2 regions of the Streptomonospora salina genome follow, and region 2 is predicted to be linked to the other one. Evidence: riboswitches for the same ligand, from Rfam matches in the RefSeq annotation. Region 2 holds a riboswitch; the other holds the start of a gene.
What was found. A riboswitch is a leader RNA that binds a small molecule or an ion and turns the genes downstream of it on or off. The one in region 2 is predicted to bind thiamine pyrophosphate.

Region 1 (3,398 bases), 740 kb from region 2:
CATGGTGCTGCGCATTCGCCCTCACCCTTCGCGCTGCGTGGATGTGACTGGTGCCACTGACGCTAGAAGGTGCGGGGCGCAGTGGGAAGCGCGCCCGCGGCATCGTTACCTAACATTGTTAGGCGAGCGGGCGGCCGCCGCACGGTGCGGGCGCGAACCCGGCGCACCGGCACACCGGGGCTCGGGGCCGGCGCGCTGCCGCCGTGGCGGATCCGCCGCCCCGGCGGCGGCCCCGGAACGACACACCGTGCGCCGGTCGGGTAACCGCGACGTCTCTCAGGCGTGCGCGGCAGCGAGCCTGCGCCGGAACTCCGCCGCGGCGGCGCGCGGGTCCGCGGCGTCGGCGACGGCGCGCACGACGACTACGCGGCGGGCACCGGCCCCGATCACGCGGTCGAGGTTGGCCAAGTCGATGCCGCCGATGGCGAACCACGGGCGGTCGGGGGCCATCGCGGCGGTGCGCTCCACCAGTTCCAGCCCGGCGGCCGAGCGGCCCGGCTTGGTGGGGGTCGACCAGGTGGGGCCGACGCAGAAGTAGTCGACGCCCTGCTCCTCGGCCGAGGCGGCCGCCAGCACCGCGTCGCGGTTGGAGCGGCCGATCAGCGGACCGGGGCCGAGGACGGCGCGCGCATCCGGCACCGGCAGGTCGCCCTGGCCCAGGTGGAGCACGTCGGCGCCCGCCGCCAGCGCGATGTCGGCACGGTCGTTGACCGCCATCAGGGCGCCGTGGCGCGCGCACGCCTCGCGCACGGTCTCCAGCGCGGCCAGCTCCCGGCGTGCCTCCAGGGACTTGTCGCGCAGCTGGACGATGTCGACGCCGCCGGCCAGCGCGGCGTCGAGGAACTCCGCCAGGTCGCCCCGGTCGGTGCGGGCGTCGGTGCACAGGTACAGGCGCGCCCGGTCCAGGCGCTCTCGCAGACTCGCGTTCACCGGGCCAGGGTAACCGGGGCCGCTACCCGGCCGACCGCCGCGACCGGTCGGGGGCCGTCAGAACGCCATGGCCTGGGCGCGGCGACGCACCTCGGTGCCGCGGTTCTCGATCAGCGCCTCGATGGGCGCGCCCGGAAGCGACTCGTCCGGGGTGAACATCCACTGCAGCGCTTCCTCGGTGCTGAAACCGGAGTCGGCGAGGACGGTGAGCGTGCCGGGCAGGCCCTTGACGACGTCGCCTGCGGAGATGAATGCGGCGGGGATGTGCAGTTCGCCCTTGCGCCGGACACCCAGCAGCTTGTGTTCGGAGATGAACTGCTTGACGCGGTTGGGGCTGACGTTCAGCTCCGTGGCCGCCTCTTTCAGCGTCATCCATTCGCCGATGAGGGCGTCGGTATCGCGGTCGTTCTCGTTCACCTTCCCAATGTCCCACACCCGGACCCGATACCGAACGCCTCCGCGCGCCGCTGCGTATCGCCGCTGCGGCGCCGTACCGCCCGCCCTCCGCGCGGCGGCGGACCGGCGATCGCCTTCCGCCGAGCGCGGCCCCTAGAATGGGCGGCGGACGAGATCACCCGCGGGAGCCGGGACGGGACCCGGCTGAGAGGGAGGCTGGCGGCCTCCGACCGCAAGAACCTGATCCGGGTCGTACCGGCGAAGGAAGTGGCAGCAGGGACGTGTCAGTGACAACCCCCTCCTCGCAGTCGCCCGCCGACGTGCTGGTGGTCGGTGCCGGGCTCATCGGACTGGCCACCGCATGGCGCGCCGCCCGCGCCGGGCTGAGCGTCACCGTCGTGGCCGAATCGTTCGGCGGCCCCTGCGCGTCGACCGTCGCCGCCGGGATGCTCACCCCCGCCACCGAGGCCTCCTTCGGCGAGGAGGAGCTGATGCGCCTGTGCGTGCGCTCCCGCGACCTCTTCCCCGGGTTCGTCGCCGAGCTGGAGCAGGACGGCGGATCGCCGGCCGGCTACCGCGCCGAGGGAACGCTTCAGGTCGCCTTCGACGCCGACGACATGGCCCGGCTGGGCCACCTCGGCGATCTGCGCACGCGGCTGGGGCTCGGCACCGAGCGGCTGACCGGGCGCGAATGCCGACGGCTGGAGCCGATGCTCGCGCCGTCGGTGCGGGGCGGCTACCTGGCCGCCGGCGACCACTCGGTCGACCCCCGCGCACTGCTGCAAGCGCTGCGGGCGGCCGCCGAGCGCTGCGGGGCCGTGGGGGTGCGCGACCGCGTCCGCCGGCTCGTCGTCGACGGCGACGGGCGCGCCCGCGGCGTCGCACTCGACTCCGGCGGCGAGATCGCCGCCGGGCAGGTGGTGCTCGCCGCCGGCGTGGACACCCCCTCCATCGCGGGGATCCCCGAAGGGGTCGTGCCGCCGCTGCGTCCCGTCAAGGGCCAGTTGCTGCGCCTGCGCACGCCCGAGGGCGAGCCGCCCCCGGTCACCCGCACGGTGCGGGGCCTGGTCAAGGGGTCGCCCGTCTATTTGGTGCCGCGCGAGACCGGGGAGATCGTGCTGGGCGCGACCCAGGAGGAACAGGGATTCGACACCCGGCTGACCGCCGGCGGGCTGTGGGAGGTGCTGCGCGACGCCCACGAGCTGGTGCCCGGAGTCAGCGAGCTGGAGGTCGCCGAGACCTGCGTGGGGCTGCGGCCCGGATCGCCCGACAATGAACCGCTGCTGGGACCGACCGCGGTACCCGGCTTGCAGCTGGCCGCCGGCCACTTCCGGCACGGGGTGCTGCTGGCCCCGGTCACCGGCGACGCCATGGCCCGGGCACTGACCACCGGCGCGCTCCCCGACTACGCGCGCAGGTTCGCCGCCACCCGCTCCACGGGCGGTCCCGGGGCCGCCGGCGCGGACGGCGGCCCCACCGAGGGAGGCGAGCAGTGAACGTGATCATCAACGGCGAGCGCCGCGCTGTGGAACCGCGCACAACGGTCGCAGACGTCGTGCGGTCGCTGACACAGGATTCCGGCGGCGTCGCCGTCGCGCTCAACGACGAGGTCGTACCCAAGGCCGGCTGGGCCGTCACGGAGGTCGGCGACAGCGACCGCGTCGACGTGCTCACCGCAGTCCAAGGCGGCTGATGCGGCCTCTCCCCCGACTGCGGCGGGCGGGTCCCACCGGATTCTCCCGATTCTCCCGTCGCCGGACGGGAGAGGAACGACGAGGAGGCACCATGCCCCACACGCACACCACGGCGGGCGCCGAGCCCGCCGACGCCCCGTCCGGCGCCCCGCAGGGGGCGGCACAGAGGCCCGGCGCGCACGCCGACGAGGACCCCCTGGTGATCGCCGGGCGACCGTTCGCGTCCCGGCTGATCACCGGCACCGGCGGCGCCCCGTCGCTGCGCGTGCTGGAGGACGCGCTCACCGCCTCGGGCACCGAACTGACCACCGTCGCGCTGCGCCGCGTCTCCCCCGACGCCGAGGGCTCGGTGTGGGACGTGCTGCACCGCAACGGGAT
Region 2 (3,398 bases):
CGCACCGTCGGCGACCACCCCTCCCCCGGGTTCGACCACCACGACCCGGTCGACCAGCTCGGCCACCGCGTCCTCGGCTTCACCCGCGCTCGCGGCGTCGCCGACGACCTCGGCCACGCGGTGCTCGACGAGGACCATGGTGGCTTCGCTCCTGCGCAGCAGCCTCTCCAGCACACGCCGGACGCGGGCGGCGCCGGCGCGGTCGAGGTTGGCGGTGGGTTCGTCGAGCAGCAGCAGGCGCGGGCGCATCGCCAGCGCCCCCGCCAGTACCAGCCGCTGCTTCTCCCCACCCGACAGCGCCGCTGTCGGCCGTTCGGGCCCGTAACCGAAGCCGACCTCGTCCAGAGCGCCGCGCACGCGCTCCCGGATCTGCGCGCGCTCCAGTCCGAGGTTCTCCGGGCCGAAGGCGACGTCGTCGCCGGAGCGGGCCATGACGAGCTGGGTATCGGGGTCTTGGCTGACCAGGGACAGGGACCCGCGCGTCGCCTCGGCGGGGCCGCCGTCGACGCGCAGCCGCCCCTCCTCGTCGCCGGAGACGGCGCCGGAGGGGCCGGTCAGCCCGGCCATGGCGTGCAGCAGCGTGCTCTTTCCCGCCCCGGAGGCGCCGAGCAGCAGGACCCGCTCGCCCGGCTCGACGGCGAGGTCGACGCCGCGCAGCGACCATCCGCTGCGGCCGGAGTGGCGCCAGCCCCAGCCGGCCAGCTCGACCCGCGCCCCGCCGGTGCCGGCGGTGCTCATCCGCGTGCCGAGGGGAACGCCGAGAGCGCACCGGCGCGGGCCAGGGCCGAAGTCAGCAGCCGGGCGCCCGCGCCGGCGACGACAGCGGCGCTGACCACGACGAGGACCCCGAAGGTGAGCTGGAAGGACAGCGGCCAGGTGGGGTAATACCGGACGTTGTCCCATACGGCGGGGGCGATACCGGCGGCCGCTCCGGCCAGGACCGAGACCGCCGCGCCCCAGCGGCGGTAGCGTCCGGCGGCGAAGACCAGCTCGGGCAGCAGGCCTTGGACGAACCCGGCCAGGACGGCCTCCACGCCCCAGGGGGTGCCCAGCATCATGGACACGAACGCCGCAGCGGTGGAGGTCAGTACGGCGGCGCCGGGTTTGCGGACGACGAGTGCACCCAGGACTCCGGGCAGCAGCCACACGCCGTAGATGAGGGCTTGGGCGGGCGGGAAGAAGGCGAACAGCGGGGCGGACACCTGCCACAGCAGGTTCCACGCCCAGAAGACGACGCCGAAGGCCACACCCAGTACCGCGGGCACGACGATGTCCACGGTGCGGTAGCGCGCGGGTCCGCCGGCGGCCGCGGTCGACGCGGCGCTCATGTCGTGGATCGGCCGCTTCTGTTCACTCACAGGACGTCCCTTCGCAGTCGGCGCGAGGGAGACCAGGCCAAGAGCGCCGGCCCGGCTCCGCGTGCCCCGCGTCGAACGGGATACACGGCCGCGCCGAACCGGCGGACGGGTTCACGACTCCCTGCGCTGGCATTACCCAGATCAGGTGTGTGAGGGTCTGCGGTCGCGGCCGCACTCTCAGCGCCTCAGCGCTCCCCTGTCGGTTTCGCCTCCATTATGGGGACCGGTGCATGCCGGGGGTCAAGGCGGGCCGGGCCCGCGCAGCCCGCACGGCCGCCGGACCCGCCGGACCCGCCGCTGCCGCCGCCGGTTCCCGCGTCGATCTTGTAGCTACGGTGAGTGAAAGCGATTTCCCGTAACGTTAGCTACAAGATCGACGCGGCTTCGGGGGTCAGCGCAGGACCATGGCTCCGCTGCCGCCGTCCGGGGACTCGGGAACGGCGACCAGGCCCATTTCGGCGCAGTCGCCGAGCAGGCCGTGGTCCGGCAGCACCCGCACCGTGAAACCGCAGCTGCCCGCGCGCCGCAGCGGCACCGATCCGTAGTAGCAGCGCGGCCCTCCGCCGGCGCCGTCCGCGCCGTCCGCGCCGTCCGCGCCGTCCGCGCCGCCGTTCGCCGGCGACAGCGCGGCCGCGACCGGATCCACCAGGGACTCGGCGTCGGAGACCCGCCCGACGGCCACTTCGACCCGGACGTCCTCGGGACTCAGCCCGCCCAACTCGACCGACGCCCGCACCCGCAGGTCGCCGCCGACCAGCGGCGGCCCTTCGCTTCCGGTCATCTCGACGTGGTCCACCCGCACCCCCGGCCAGGCCTCGCGCACCCGCCGCTTCCAGTCGGCCAGTTCGCGCGCACCGCGCATGTCCCCGGCCGCCAGCGCACGCGAGGAGTCGGCGGCACCCTGGTAGAGGCGGGTGACGTAGTCGCGCACCATCCGGGTGGCCAGCACCTTGGGGCCCAGTGAGACCAGCGTGTGCTTGACCATCTCCAGCCACCGCTTGGGCAGTCCGCGGTCGTCGAAGTCGTAGAACTGCGGCACGACCTGCTGCTCGATGATGTCGTACAGCGCCGCCGCCTCGATGGCGTCGCGCCGGTCGGGGTCCTCGACGCCTTCGGCGGTGGGGATGGACCAGCCGTTGGAGCCGTCGTGCCACTCCTCCCACCAGCCGTCGCGCACCGACAGGTTCAGCCCGCCGTTGAGGGCCGACTTCATGCCGGAGGTCCCGCAGGCCTCCAGCGGGCGCAGCGGGTTGTTCAGCCACACGTCGCAGCCCTGCACCAGGGACCGCGCCAGCGCCATGTCGTAGTCGGGCAGGAACACGATCCGGTGGCGTACCCGCGGGTCGTCGCAGAAGCGCACGATCTCCTGGATGAGCCGCTTGCCGCCCTCGTCGGCGGGGTGGGCCTTGCCGGCGACGACGATCTGCAGCGGCCGGTCGGGATCCAGCAGCATCGAAGCCAGGCGCTCGCGGTCGCGCAGCATCAGGGTGAGCCGCTTGTAGGAAGGCACCCGGCGGGCGAAGCCGACGGTGAGGACGCCGGGGTCGAGCACGTCGTCGACCCAGCCGAGTTCGGCTTCGCTGGCCCCGCGGCGGCGCCAGGACTCGCGCAGGCGCGCCCGGACGTCGGTGACCAGGCGTTCGCGCAGAGTGCGGCGCATCTGCCACAGTTCGGCTTCGGAGGCCCCGGTGACTTTGCGCCAGCCTTCGGCGTCGGCGAACTCGCCCGAGTCGGGCACCGTCCGGCGGGCCAGTTCCTGGGCCTCCTCGGCCACCCAGGTACGGGCGTGCACACCGTTGGTGACGGCCGTGATGGGCACTTCGGCGGTGTCGAAACCGGGCCACAGGCCGCGGAACATCTCGCGGCTGACCGCGCCGTGCAGACGGCTGACCCCGTTGACGCGCTGGGCCGTCCGCATGCCCATGACCGCCATGTTGAACACGGCGGGGTCGCCTCCGGAGAAGTCCTCGGCGCCCAGCGCGAGGACGTCCTCGCCGTCCAGCCCCGGCGCCACGGAGTCGCCGACGGCGAAATGGCGGC

Region 1: it holds a riboswitch for thiamine pyrophosphate, as region 2 does, so the genes downstream of both, thiO (glycine oxidase ThiO) here and HNR25_RS06050 (ECF transporter S component) in region 2, are expected to answer to the same signal.

What each region holds. Positions count from the first base shown of each region.
Region 1 is NZ_JACHLY010000001.1:607,216-610,613, forward strand. Features, by position in the region: gene HNR25_RS02775 (long-chain fatty acid--CoA ligase) at 1-15, opposite strand, end outside; gene thiE (thiamine phosphate synthase) at 277-930, opposite strand; gene HNR25_RS02785 (Rv2175c family DNA-binding protein) at 988-1,347, opposite strand; TPP riboswitch at 1,498-1,611, shown strand; gene thiO (glycine oxidase ThiO) at 1,608-2,822, shown strand; gene thiS (sulfur carrier protein ThiS) at 2,819-3,019, shown strand; gene HNR25_RS02800 (thiazole synthase) at 3,112-3,398, shown strand, end outside.
Region 2 is NZ_JACHLY010000001.1:1,349,415-1,352,812, forward strand. Features, by position in the region: gene HNR25_RS06045 (ABC transporter ATP-binding protein) at 1-738, opposite strand, end outside; gene HNR25_RS06050 (ECF transporter S component) at 735-1,328, opposite strand; TPP riboswitch at 1,460-1,566, opposite strand; gene glgP (alpha-glucan family phosphorylase) at 1,750-3,398, opposite strand, start outside.